Regions from separate parts of the Peribacillus sp. R9-11 genome, predicted to be linked through region 1. Evidence: riboswitches for the same ligand, from Rfam matches in the RefSeq annotation. Region 1 holds a riboswitch; the other holds the start of a gene.
The links. Region 1 has a riboswitch for preQ1 ahead of RE409_RS02275 (QueT transporter family protein). Riboswitches for the same ligand answer to the same signal wherever they lie in the genome.
Positions count from the first base shown of each region.

Region 1 (7,003 bases):
CACTCAGCAAGCCCACGAAGCCACGAGCCCTTTATTGGTATTAATTGTGGAGCAATCTCGGAATCCCTTCTCGAAAGCGAATTATTTGGGCATGAAAAAGGGGCCTTCACCGGAGCAACCCAACAACGAAAAGGTTTCTTTGAAATTGCAGGGAATGGCACCCTTTTCCTCGATGAAATTGCCGACGCGAGTCCGGCCATACAAGTCAAATTGCTTCGAGTTTTGGAAACAAGGGAATTTATGCGTGTCGGAAGTAGCGGGACATTAAGAACAAATGCCCGCTTAGTAGCCGCCTCCAATGAAAGTCTGCAGCAGGCAGTTGAAAAAAACAAATTCCGGGAAGACCTATTTTATCGACTGAACGTCGTCACTCTTGATATCCCCGCCTTGCGTAACAGAAAAGAAGATATTCCCCTCCTTGTCCGACATTTGGTTGAAAGAACTGGCCAGGCAGATATCTCCTTTTCCAATGAAGCTATTGAAAAATTACAGCAATACGACTGGCCCGGTAATATACGCGAATTATCTAATGTAATCATGCGAACTCTCACTCTTGCTGACCATAAACAGGAAATCTCGGCAAATGATCTCCTTCTATCTACCAACCAGGTTATTCCAATAAAAAAAGACCCGCCGAATGCGAATCAGTCGACTGAAAATCATCTCGAAGAATGGCGTAAACAGCTGGTTGCCGACTTTAATGAGAAAGATGAACTAATGCTCGAGGAAATCCTTAAGGAAATCAAACAACTCGAATCTACAATTGGCAAAGAACTCGTCATGCAGGCACTTCAAAAAACCTATGGAAACCGAAATGAAGCGGCCAAGCGTTTGCAGATCTCCATGAGAAAATTGCGATATATATTAAATGAGAAGAATCAGACATAATCTAATTATAGAATTCTTATAAGCTACCTAGAACAAACGAGGGTGCCCGATTTTAGGACTCCCTCGTTTGTTTATTTCTATTCTAAAGTTAATACGATTCTTCCGTTGATTTCGCCCTTTTCCATCATTTGAAACACGTCGTTGATTTCATCAAGCGTTCTCGTTTCAATATTCGTCCTTACTTTGCCATCAGCCGCAAATTGAACAGCTTCTTGTAGATCTTTTCTTGTACCAACGATTGACCCTTTTACAGTCACCCCATTTAGTACCGTATCAAAAATTGGAATTGGAAGTTCGTCATTCGGCAATCCGACAACGACCAATGTTCCACCCCTTTTAACTGAACTGTAAGCCTGTTCGAAAGCTTTTTTCGTAACCGCTACAGAAATGGCCGCTTGTACTCCACCAACTTTTTCCTTAATGGCTTGTACAGGATCGCTCTTAAGACCATTAACCGTGAAATCTGCTCCTAATTCTGTAGCCAGATCAAGCTTATCATCTTGAATATCAACGGCAATGACATTAAAGCCCATAGCTTTCGCGTATTGAAGAGCAACATGACCCAATCCACCAATTCCATAGATTGCTACCCAATCTCCAGGTTTAGCTTCTGACACTTTAAGCGCTTTATAAGTCGTTACACCAGCACAGAAAATCGGTGAAACTTCCGCAAAGTCAAGACCTTCAGGAACCTTGACCACATATTTTGCTGGCGCTTTGCAATATTCCGCATAACCGCCATCCACAGAATATCCTGCATTCAATTGATCCAGGCAAAGCGTTTCCCGTCCAGTCAGACAGTATTCACAATCGCCACATGCCGAATAAAGCCATGGAATCCCAACGCGGTCACCAACCTTTAATGTAGTAACGCCTTCTGCCACCTTCTCAATAATGCCTACTCCCTCATGTCCAGGAATAAGCGGCAGCTTCGGTTTTACCGGCCAATCACCATGTACCGCATGTAAATCGGTATGACACACGCCACATGCTTTAATTTTCACTAATATCTCACCATATTCTAATTCAGGGATTGGTACATCTTTAATCTCAAGCTCTTGATTAAATTCATTGACGACCGCCGCCTTCATTGTCTTAACGTCTTGTATTTTTTTTGCATCCGCAGTACTTGCCCCTTGTTTTACATTCATGATTCATATTCCTCCCTTTTTTAAGTGGATATTTCTCACTTCCACTTATTTATGATGCAAGTGCCATGCCAGAAGAATAAAGCCCGGACAACAGTCTTTTCATAAAAAAATGCCGAAAAGTCGGCCCATTTTGACAAAAATGCGGCTCAATCTGGACGAAACCTGGTTTGTATATTGCTGACCAAATAGCTCACCCTATAAATAGGAGGTGTCCAAGCATGGACCAATTTGAAAAAGCATATGAATCCTACAAACAGCAGGGAACCCCACAAGTAAACCAACATGATACAACTGGAAAAGAAGAAATTATCGCAGTACGAAAAAATGAAGATGACAATATTATTGCCATCAAAACAAATTCTGGGCGGGAGCTTGACTATCCCACCGCTCTTTCGGAAGCTAAGGCAGGCAACCTCGCCAATGTTGATGTCTTCCATAAATATGGCCGTGACATATTGCGGAGTGAGCCCGATGGGGTAAAGGAAAATAACCTGGATGAACTACCGGAGTTCTAACTATTTGAAGAAGCTGCCTCACGTATGGGCAGTTTTTTCTGTCAGGGGGTTAAACAAAAAGGAACCAGCATAGTAGCTGGTTCTCCTTAATTCCAGTTCGTCTTGAGAATGCTTTACAGCTCTGCTTTAAAAATTGCAGAGTTATTTGAAGTATGGTCTACCTAAAACGTCTCTCACCATCATTTTATTTTTCATACCGATAGGATTCAGAGATTTCGAGCAGTTGGCCACAGGATTCCACCACTTCGATGATTTCTATCCAGGACATGTCCAACCCAAGTTCATTAGCATGAGAAATCTTATCCCGTAATTTTCGAATGGCATTCGCATCTTTCTTTCCTTTACTTTTAGAAGGAATTTGGAAGAAGAACCTCAATTCCTGATCTTTATGAATGATATCGAATTTATCACTGATTTGCAGACACTCTATTAAATTGATATCCTCATTTTTATCGATTCTCCTCCTATATAATTCGGTAGCCTTTTCTAAACGATCTCCGCTGATCATTGGATACCAACTGTCATCCCCGAATTTATCCATGATGATATCGCTCATCCTCATTTCCAAAAGGGTAATATATCCAAAAATCAGCATTCTGATTGGAGGCTTTTGAAGGTCAGCGTGGGTAATCAACTTTTTAATTGAATTATTCTCTAACACGAACACCCTCGTTTTATTCTTAAAAATATGAAGAAGTTGAATCAAAGGGGTTGAGTCCGAAACCAATTCTCTTGGTGTAAAACATTTCAAATACTCCGCAATCTTACCTTCACCAAGTTCTTGCCTTTCGATATATCCGATAATTTCCCCTTGATCCTCTACCGCCAATATATCGAAATTCTTTTTTTCCAATTCTTTTTGTATCCCCAGTGCTAAATCGTTTTTATGGCAAAACTCAAGTTCCTGGGCAATGCTCTTAACCGTGATATTTTCTTCATAAAGAGTTTTAAGACTGAGGTAACTGCTATTGTTTTTTTTATAGCTTTCATTGAACATCTTTTACCCTCCACTTACGAACTTTCTGAACGATTTGCCTATGCGCCATGTTGAACAAACCTCCCCTAATTAGACCGTTAATTTACATCTGCGGTCAACTTTTCAGAAGAAAATGGGAGCAAACCTATTCGGAACAAGTTAAAAGCTTATAACTAAAAACCCAGTAATAAAAAGGGAACAGGTAATGTCTCTCGTTATCAACAAATAAAGTCCACCCAAGTGGACTCATTTCCATTCTATGTGGTTCTTTTTGGTACGATAAATCAAAATCCATCAACTGCCTTACCTACTGCTGCTTCCTCATTCTGCTCTTCTTCCCATGCCTTACAAACATCAACCCAATCCTTTGCTCCTGAATATTCAAATAATTCAGCAAGTTTAAGTTCTATTGCAGAGTTCGCACTTCCGCATGCTGGGAATAAAGACTCAAAGCGCTTCATCGACACATCAAGGAAAACATCTAGGTCATTTGCCAACCCAAACGGGCAGACTCCTCCAATGGCATGACCAGTCTGCTCAAGCACATCCTCAGCTGACAGCATTCGTGCCTTGAAACCGAACGTCTGACGAAATTTCTTATTATCCACTTTTGCGTCCCCTGCGGCAACAACCAAAATCGCATGCTCACCTTCCCCCTTAAAGGAAAGAGTCTTAGCAATTCGCGCTGGAATAACACCGATGGTTTCTGCTGCTTCAATCACCGTAGCACTCGATGTTTCGAACTCCATTACATCGCCTTCCCGATTCCATTTTTTAAAATGGCTCTTGACACTCTCGATCGACATATTATATCCACTCCTTTGAAGTACATGTAAAAATAATATCATCCTTTATTGCAATAAATCAAAATCATTGAGACATCCACAGCTTGAAACCTTATTATTTTGAAACCATTCTTTACAAATTGACGAAACAAGCTTACATGGGATACTATTAATCATTGGGCAAACGCCTAACCGTGGTTCGTAACCATCCCACGATAAAAAACTAGGGAGAGATTAAAATGAATGTTCGTACACTTGTGATAAACGGGTTATTGGCTGCCTTGTATGTGGCGGTCTCATTGGTGTTTAAACCAATAGCTTTTGAGATGTTTCAATTTCGTGTACCGGAAATGTTGAATCATCTGATTGTATTCAATAAAAAATATATCTACGGCATAGTGGGCGGCGTTTTCATATCGAATCTGCTCTTTTCGCCGATGGTGCCGTATGATTTGATTTTTGGGGTAGGGCAATCCGTGCTCGCCTTATTGCTTGTCATTTTTGTATCTCGGTTCATAAAAAGCATTAAAGGACGAATGATCGCCACGATTATCTTTTTCACATTCACAATGTTTTTAATTGCAATTGAACTGAACCTTGCCTTTGGCTTACCTTTCTGGTTTAGCTGGATGACCACGGCTGTCGGTGAGTGCGTTGTCCTCTTGATTGGTGCGCCAATCATTTATGGAATGAACAAAAGAATTCAGTTTGAAAAGTGGCTATAAAGGAATCTTTGCGTCGTTAGCCCACTATAATGGAAAAGAGCTGTCTGCTTCATGCGGGAGCTCTTTTTTTCACCATTGAACCTGAAGATGATAAACTATTAGAATGAATGGTGGTGACCTTTTGAAAAAAATACTGACCTTAATCGGTCTACTGGTAATAGTAATATTTATCGTTTCCAATGCAGAATTGTTCACCATGGTTTGGAAAAGTGATTTGGATTCAGTTATAACCATATTGACAGAAAACCTTTTGCTTACTTTTGTTGTGACATTTGTGTTGATGATTGTCCAAAATTCTTTTACCATTATACCCTTAATTTTACTCCTAACCATCAATGTCGCGATATTTGGATTCATATATGGGTACCTATGGAGTTGGGTTACAAGTGTCGTTGCATCAGGATTCATTTTTTATGCAGCCAGGAACTGGTTTCAGGCACCTCTCTTAAAGAAAATGGGCCCAAAATGGAAAGAATCCGTTGTAGAGCATGGCTTTATGTACGTGTTTACCGGAAGGATATTCCCACTCATACCAACAAGTTTAATTAACTTGGCAGCAGGAGTCAGTTCTGTAACCTTCAAGGATTTTTTATTAGCGACCGCACTCGGCAATCTTATATACTTTTTCTTTCTATCCTTAATCCCTTATGGTCTCCTATCTGTGGAAATGAACCAATATACACTAGCTGTACTCGCCTTCCTCTTCTTACTATTTTTCCTTATCTATAAACGCTTTAAGAAGAAAAAGAAAGTAACCTTCTTCAGGAAAAACAGGTGACTGTTAGGGTTCCTGTTTTTTTATTTATGATTCTGCATATATTTTTCTTTGATAGTTTGTTAAAATGTGTATGTATTTTTAACCTTTGAAATGTCGTAAATCAGGGAGAATCTCCATGTCCAAACGCTCCATTTTAGTACTATATATCCTATTTGGGATTCTTACGCTAGTCGTGTTCGACTACTTTTTAACTACTAATATTGAAAACAAAGAGGTCTTTATTCAACTCCAAAGAGCAGAAGGAATTGTTTTTCTTTTATCAATAGGCTTGATTTTATTTCTTTATTTGGCTAAAAGAGAAAAATTCAAGCAATTAAAAGAAGAGGAACAGCGTCGTCGCACGCTCATTAATTCAATGGTAGACTTCGTTAACTTCAAGGATGGAGATGGCCGATGGCTTGAATCCAACACCTTTGGTCTGCAATTATTTCAATTGGAACATGTAGACTATAAGGGGAAAAAAGACAGTGAGCTCGCAGAATACTCCGAATTTTATAAAGAGTCGTTAATCTACTGTGAAATTTCAGATGAAGAAACGTGGATAAAAAAGGAGATTACGCGGTGTGAGGAAATCATCCCGCTACCCAACGGCAATCATAAGACCTTTGATACCATCAAAGTTCCTTTGTTCTTTGAAGATGGTTCCCGAAAAGGATTAGTGGTCATTGGCAGGGATATTTCTGAAAGAGTTGTCGCAGAAAATCAATTATTTGAGAGTGAACAGCGCTATAAATCATTGTTCGAACACAACCCTTATCCGATGCTGATGCTTGATTTAACCGGAATAATTACCACCGTCAATCCAAGGTTTGAAACAGTTACAGGCTTTCATCAAGAAGAAATCCAAGGTGCCTCTTTTATTGAGTTAAACTTTTCCGCAGAAGATGAAGAACTGATTCGTACATCCTGTCAATACGTCGTCGAAAACCAAAAGGGGATAAAAAAAGGAAAAGATATAGAGTTTCTCACGAAATACGGGGAGTCTCTTTTACTTTCATGTACATTTGTCCCGATGCTTATTGGAAATGAATTAGTCGGAATTATTACCTATGCTAAAGATGTAACTCAAATCCGAGAAACGGAAGCACGCTTAAGAAGAACCGAAAAGTTGTCAATAGTCGGTGAACTTGCTGCCAGTGTAGCACACGAAGTACGTAACCCATTAACTTCTTTAAAAGGATTCGT
Region 1 covers NZ_CP133763.1:463,174-470,176, reverse strand. The annotation lists gene RE409_RS02300 (sigma-54-dependent transcriptional regulator) at 1-888, shown strand, start outside; gene adhP (alcohol dehydrogenase AdhP) at 966-1,979, opposite strand; gene RE409_RS02290 (DUF3892 domain-containing protein) at 2,258-2,554, shown strand; gene RE409_RS02285 (hypothetical protein) at 2,739-3,551, opposite strand; gene RE409_RS02280 (YbaK/EbsC family protein) at 3,815-4,336, opposite strand; PreQ1 riboswitch class I at 4,504-4,548, shown strand; gene RE409_RS02275 (QueT transporter family protein) at 4,555-5,040, shown strand; gene RE409_RS02270 (TVP38/TMEM64 family protein) at 5,162-5,818, shown strand; gene RE409_RS02265 (PAS domain-containing sensor histidine kinase) at 5,934-7,003, shown strand, end outside.

Region 2 (7,003 bases), 1.7 Mb from region 1:
AAAGATTACAACCTTCAACGAGACATGATTATCGGGATGTCGATTGGCAAGATTAGATATTATTCGATCAAGCACCTCAAAGTCCGTGTTCATCCTAGAACTCGGTGGCTTAGGTGAAATAGTCAGTTCATCAATATCGAGAAACCAATCCTGCCAACGGCTTCCCTGTGTTTCCACGCCGGTTTTCATTCCATTATCTTTTAAAATTGCTATCAAGCCATCTAGATTTTTCAGCAGTGCTGGATTTCCACCTGATATTGTAACGAAGGAAAAGCCCTCACCGCCAATTCGCTTCAGCTCATCCCATATATCTTCGGCAGTCATTTGAACTGTATCTTCCTTACCAGTCCCGTCCCAAGTAAACGCGGAATCACACCAGGCACAAGAATAATCGCATCCTGCCGTCCGAACAAACATGGTCTTTTGTCCGATGACCATGCCCTCCCCTTGTATTGTCGGGCCGAAGATTTCCATAACAGGCAGCTTACTCACTTTCCATCCACTCCCGTCTAGCTTCAGCATAACTCGTCGGCGTTTCATATAGACGAACAAATTCGACTCTAGCACCCTCATAATTCTTGGTTAAAAGGGCTTCGGCCATTTTTTCATAAATCCAGACAACCATATTTTCAGCTGTTGTATTCATGAGCGGCAATGTTTCATTCAAATAACGATGATCAAGGTGTATTTCAATCTCATTTTTCCAAATTTCTTTGATGTCACCAAAATCTATCATCAAACCGCGTGAATCCGTATATCCGCTCAATCCGAAAATGACCCTATACGTGTGGCCATGCAAGTTCTTGCATTTGCCTTCATAGTCATGAAGATGGTGCGCGGCATCAAAGGTGAATTCCTTGCTGACCATGACCCGCTTACTTGAGTAGTTTAATTGATTCCGCTGAATATCTTTATCTATTTTTTGAAGCTTATCCACGATAGTAAAACCGTACATTATTTAAGCACCTGCCGTCTGCTTACATAGTCATCCAACCCTTTTTTCCGAAGCTTACATGCCGGACACTCACCACAGCCGTCGGATATAATCCCGTTATAACAAGTCAGAGTCTTCTCACGGACGAAATCAAATGCGCCAAGCTGATCCGCAAGCTCCCATGTTTCCTCTTTATTCAGCCACATAAGCGGCGTATCAATCACAAATGACTGGTCCATCGACAAATTCAAGGTCACGTTCAACGATTTAATGAATACATCGCGACAGTCTGGATATCCGCTGAAATCCGTCTCGCAGACACCAGTGACAATATGCTTAGCCCCAATTTGGCTTGCCAATACACCGGCAAACGAAAGGAACAGCAAATTCCGCCCTGGTACAAACGTTGACGGCAGTTCCCCGTCTTCTCCGTCCTCTACTGCGATATCACTTCGCGTTAACGCATTCGGCGCTAGTTGGTTCAACAGCGACATATCCAGAATATGATGGGTAATGCCCAGTTCCTTAGCAATCTTTTGCGCGCATTCGATTTCCAAGCTGTGCCGCTGATTATAATCAAACGTAACCGCTTCTACTTTCTCAAATCGCTCCATTGCCCAGAACAAACACGTCGTACTATCCTGTCCCCCGCTAAACACAACCACTGCCTTTTCCTTCTTCATCATTTCTATAAAACTCCTTTTTACGGAAAAAAACAGCACCCTAAGAATAGAGTACTGTTTCTCCTTAGTTTTTTTGAGAGGGTAGCTAGAACCTCTTCCGCCTAGCGGAATATTATAATTTTCCAAATTAATAGTAACTTGAATATGAAAAGAAATCAAGAAGTTTATATCAAACTGATTATAAGACCGAATGGTAAAGTTTGTTATACAACATATCTTCCCTTACCTCCTTAAATATCCTATTATTTTTCCGATAAAAAAGGGTAAACAAAAAATATAGCAAAAGGGGTCCATTAACGTGAGAAGTATTAAAGGAAAGATATTGGTGGCATTTTCACTCATTATATCTTTGTGTATCATCTTAGGAGCATTTAATATCTATAGTAGCAATAAGTCACTTGTGCATTCCAAAGATATTATTAAACATGAATTACCGGTTCTTATTGATGAAGAACAACTACTCAATAATCTTGCACAAAGAAGCGCACTCGCGAGAGGCTATATTCTATTTGGCGACGAAAGTAATAAAGAGAGGTTCTTAAAATATACCGAAGAAAGCAAAGTCATTCAGGAGGATCTTTTATCCCTAAGTGATTCTGACAAAATGAAGGAATTGATTCAGAAAAGCGTGGATTGGAGAACGATTATTATTGACCGCGTATTTACACAATATGATCAAGGAAATGAAGAACGCGCTAAAGAAATACTAAAGGATGAAGTTGCACCAATAAGCAATGAATTGATGGATGGGTTTAGGGAGCTAGCTTCCGAACGCGAGAAATCAATTGTCGCTTCCGGAGAAATCGTCATCGCAAGTGGAGAATCAGTTAAAACGACTAGTATCATTATATCCATTGCCGCTGTCATCATAGGCCTTCTGCTTGCGCTTGTAACAGCCAATATTATTACAAAACCTCTCCTTAAAATTAGGGACAGAATGAAAGTAGTGGCGAAAGGTGAGCTGAACCATGAACCTTTAGAGCAAAAGTCAAATGATGAAATTGGAGAATTAACTCTGTCCTCCAACCAGATGCAGAAAAACCTTAGTGATACTATCGAAAAAATGCTAGTTGTATCTGAATCCGTTTCGAACCAAAGCGAAGACTTAACTCAATCAGCAAATGAGGTCCAACAAGGCAGCAGACAGATTGCGACTACCATGTTCGAGCTATCGGAAGGTTCAGAGTCTCAAGCCCACCGAGCAGCTGATATGGTCCATATGATGGAAGAGTTCACCAGAAAGATCCAGCAGGCCTATTCTTGCGGGGAAGAAGTTTCCCAAAGCTCCACCGAGATTCTATCCTTGACCAAGGAAGGAATCATATTAATGCGTAACTCGGTCCAACAAATGAAAATGATTGATGAGATTGTCAAAAATGCTGTCGAACAAGTGAAAGGACTTGACTCACAATCAAAGGAAATCTCACAGCTTGTACAGGTCATCAAGGATATTTCCAATCAAACCAATTTATTGGCCTTAAATGCGGCTATAGAAGCTGCACGAGCCGGCGAACATGGAAAGGGCTTCGCCGTCGTTGCAGAAGAAGTACGAAAACTCGCAGAAGAGGTCACACATTCAGTTGGGGATATCACAAATATTGTCACAGCTATCCAAACTGGTTCAAAAACCGTCGTCCACTCTTTAGAAGATGGATACACACAGGTAGATGCAGGTACGAGACAGATTACCCTCACCGGCCAAACATTTGAAACAATTAATAATTCAGTCGGGAACATGGGTACAAAAGTACAGCATATTACAAATGACTTAAACTATATCACTACCAATAGTATAAAAATCAATCAAGCTATCGAAGACATCGCAGCCGTGTCTGAAGAGTCTGCGGCAGGTATTGAACAAGTCTCCGCCTCCGCCCAGCAATCCAGCTCTTCGATGGATGAAATCACTAATCATGCCCGTGAGCTCGCCTCTGCTGCTGAGCAGCTAACTGACCAGGTTAAAAAGTTCCAATTATGATACTAGCAATTTCCTGCGTGTTGCACGCGGGAAATTGCTTTTTTTCTTTTCTTTTCCCACCTTCTATTTCCCTAATGTCTCTTTTATAGATTGTGTTTCGTTTTCGTTAATTTGGGGAATATATTACTAGACACATTAATAAAAAACAAATGGATTCAGGCACGTATCAAAAAACATTTTGATTTATTTTCAGAATATTTAGTGTATAATATATATAACTACAGGAATATTTTTTTACCACTAAAATTAATAGTATCATCTACTTCCACTCACCTACTTACTGGCAAGTTCCAGTATCAAACGCTCATGATCCAAGCATCCATTTCAACCAATTGCATAGGAACTTCTTCTCAAGAAGGTTCTTTAGTATTATTCTTTCAAGAGTGAATAAAACACAACCAAATAACTAATAAAACGTACTTTTCTCTCCATTATTGTAAAAAAGGGCTAAGTTTCACCAAACCTATGTTACTATTAAACTAAGACTTTTTTAACCCAAAAAGGAGGAATTCATATGAAACGTTTTTTCAAATTCATAGCAGAGTTTAACGAACGGAAAGCCCTAGAACGAGAAACGGACGAGTTCTTTCGCAAAGAATACGAAAATTATATGAAGATGAATTCTGAAAAACAAGGAAAAAAAGCGAGATTAGCTCCTAAGCTTTATGTTATTGATGGTGGTAAAAAGGACTCCAATCCTGAGATTTCTGACAGAAAGAAATCCAGTTAACCTTAATTAATCCAGAATCAGCTACTTTCGTCGTGGCTCCTTTCCCACAAATTACGAATACTCCATAACTAGCGGAGATTTCTTACCCATTCTATTATTCTAAAAAATACAAACGGAAAGCTCAGATATCCTTCTGAGCTTTTTTTCTTTTCATTCTTCTATTTACACTATATTAATAGAAGAAACTAGGCATTTTTCCAAAAAAATTTGCTTGAATTTAGTTTATTTCATTTCAAAGAAAGAAGTCACACTATAGCCCCATGGGTATTTCTCATCTAAAAAACCGAAAATCATAAAAAAAAGAGGGGTGTTCTTTTACTCATCTTTGTTCATATTCAAAAGAGTACAACTATTTGAGTCGATAGATGCAATCTCTTACATAGAATGACAAATGCATGATTATTGTTACGTAGAAGTCAAATAAATGGGTATAAACAATTATTAAACTGTAATAAACCTCACTTTCAGAAACAATTAATTATACAAATATAGCCATTAAGAATTGGGTTCAAATACTCACGAAACTATTTTTATGCTATTCAAAATGAGTATTTATTTACACTTTCCATATTTTAGTGTAAATAAACCAAGGTTTTACTGGATTTTCACCCATATCTTTGGTCTCATAAAACATTTAATCATTTAGATACTATTACACTTATATATACATTTATTTGTAAAATACAATAATAACTATATTGCGATAGAATTTTTGACCCTTGCTTCTTAAGTTTAAAATCATGTAGTGTGTATTCAGTAATTCAAATATTTGAAAAAAAGAGAGGTTAAAAAATGGCACCAATATTTATTTGTGCGATCTTTTTGCTTGGCTATGGCATTTTCGAACAAAAACGCCATCAGAAGCGTCTCGACTCCATCCCGGTACGTGTGAATGTGAATGGGATTCGAGGGAAATCGACTGTAACGCGTCTAATTACAGGTGTGATTCAGGAAGCTAAGTACAAAACAGTAGGTAAAACAACCGGAACATCAGCAAGAATGATCTATTGGTTTACGGACAAAGAAAAACCGATTAAACGCCGTCCAGAGGGACCGAATATTGGAGAGCAACGCCGTGTAGTTAAAGAAGTTGCCGATTTAGGAACAGAAGCACTAGTTTGTGAATGTATGGCTGTACAGCCTGACTATCAACTAATCTTCCAAAATAAAATGATTCAAGCCAACATCGGAGTTATCGTAAATGTACTAGAGGATCATATGGATGTCATGGGACCAACATTGGATGAGGTTGCACAAGCCTTTACAGCAACTATTCCCTATAATGGGCATTTAATAACCATCGAAAGTGAATATTTGGAATTTTTCAAACAAATTGCAAAGAAACGTAATTCGAAAGTAATTGTTGCTGATAATTCAAAAATTTCGGAAGACTTTTTACGCGAATTCGACTATATGGTATTCCCGGATAACGCATCCCTTGCTTTGGCCGTTGCAGAAGCATTGGGCATTGATGAAAAAACGGCTTTCCGTGGCATGTTAAATGCACATCCGGATCCAGGTGCCATGCGTATCACTAAATTCGGAGACCCAATTCAGCCAACGTTCTTTGTAAATGGCTTTGCCGCAAATGACGCTTCGTCGACGTTAAACATCTGGGAACGTGTAAGTACCTTTGGATACAGCACAGAAGCTCCTATCGTCATAATGAACTGCCGTGCTGACCGTGTGGACCGTACAGAGCAGTTTGCAAGAGATGTATTGCCTTACATTAAATCTGAAATCGTCATTGCCATTGGTGAAACTACATCACCGATAACCCGGGTATTTGAGCAAGGTAAATTAGATACAAAAGAGTATTGGGATTTAGAAAACTGGTCAACTGAAGAAATCGTAGCCCGTCTCCGCCCATTAATGAAAAACCGAATCGTATACGGTGTCGGTAACATTCATGGTGCAGCAGAACCATTAATTGAAGCATTTATGAAATCTAAAACGAAGCAAAAAGCGAGTTAAGTAGGAGGAACCTTAATGTTTGGATCGGATTTATATGTAGCCCTAGTACTAGGGGTAACGCTTAGCCTTATTTTTTCAGAAAAAACGGGTGTCGTACCCGCAGGACTTATTGTGCCAGGTTATTTGGCATTAGTATTTGATCAATGGGAAATCATGCTGGTCATCTTGATCATTAGTGTAGTAACTTATTTAATCGTCACTCACGGCCTTTCAAGATGGGTGATTTTATATGGAAGAAGAAAATTTGCAGCTATGATGGTAACCGGAATTTGTTTAAAGCTCCTATTAGATTTCGTCTACCCTGTCATGCCATTTGAAATTTTCGAGTTTCGAGGAATCGGTATAATCGTACCAGGTTTAATAGCGAATACCATTCAAAGACAAGGAATGCCATTAACACTTGGCAGCACACTTCTATTATCCGGTTTAACTTTCGGCTTAATGAACGTGTACTACCTATTCTGAGGTGCATAAAATGAAACGAACTTTAAATGCAAAAGAAAAAACACTTATCTTTATTAAACATACGAAGACAAAGAATCTTAAGTATGCTGGAATCATTCTCCCTATTTTACTAATAGCATTAGTCATTACCACTTGGATGGGACGGGCTGAAGAAGTGAACACAGTCGCTTCAAAATCGGATCAAACATTAACGATGACAATGGTCGGTGATGTGATGATGGGACGATATGTTGAAAAAG
Region 2 covers NZ_CP133763.1:4,440,283-4,447,285, forward strand. The annotation lists gene queE (7-carboxy-7-deazaguanine synthase QueE) at 1-492, opposite strand, end outside; gene queD (6-carboxytetrahydropterin synthase QueD) at 485-955, opposite strand; gene queC (7-cyano-7-deazaguanine synthase QueC) at 955-1,617, opposite strand; PreQ1 riboswitch class I at 1,676-1,718, opposite strand; gene RE409_RS21610 (methyl-accepting chemotaxis protein) at 1,916-3,595, shown strand; gene RE409_RS21615 (hypothetical protein) at 4,110-4,325, shown strand; gene pgsB (poly-gamma-glutamate synthase PgsB) at 5,118-6,299, shown strand; gene pgsC (poly-gamma-glutamate biosynthesis protein PgsC) at 6,315-6,764, shown strand; gene RE409_RS21630 (CapA family protein) at 6,775-7,003, shown strand, end outside.
Region 2: another riboswitch for preQ1. It lies ahead of queC (7-cyano-7-deazaguanine synthase QueC); the one in region 1 lies ahead of RE409_RS02275 (QueT transporter family protein).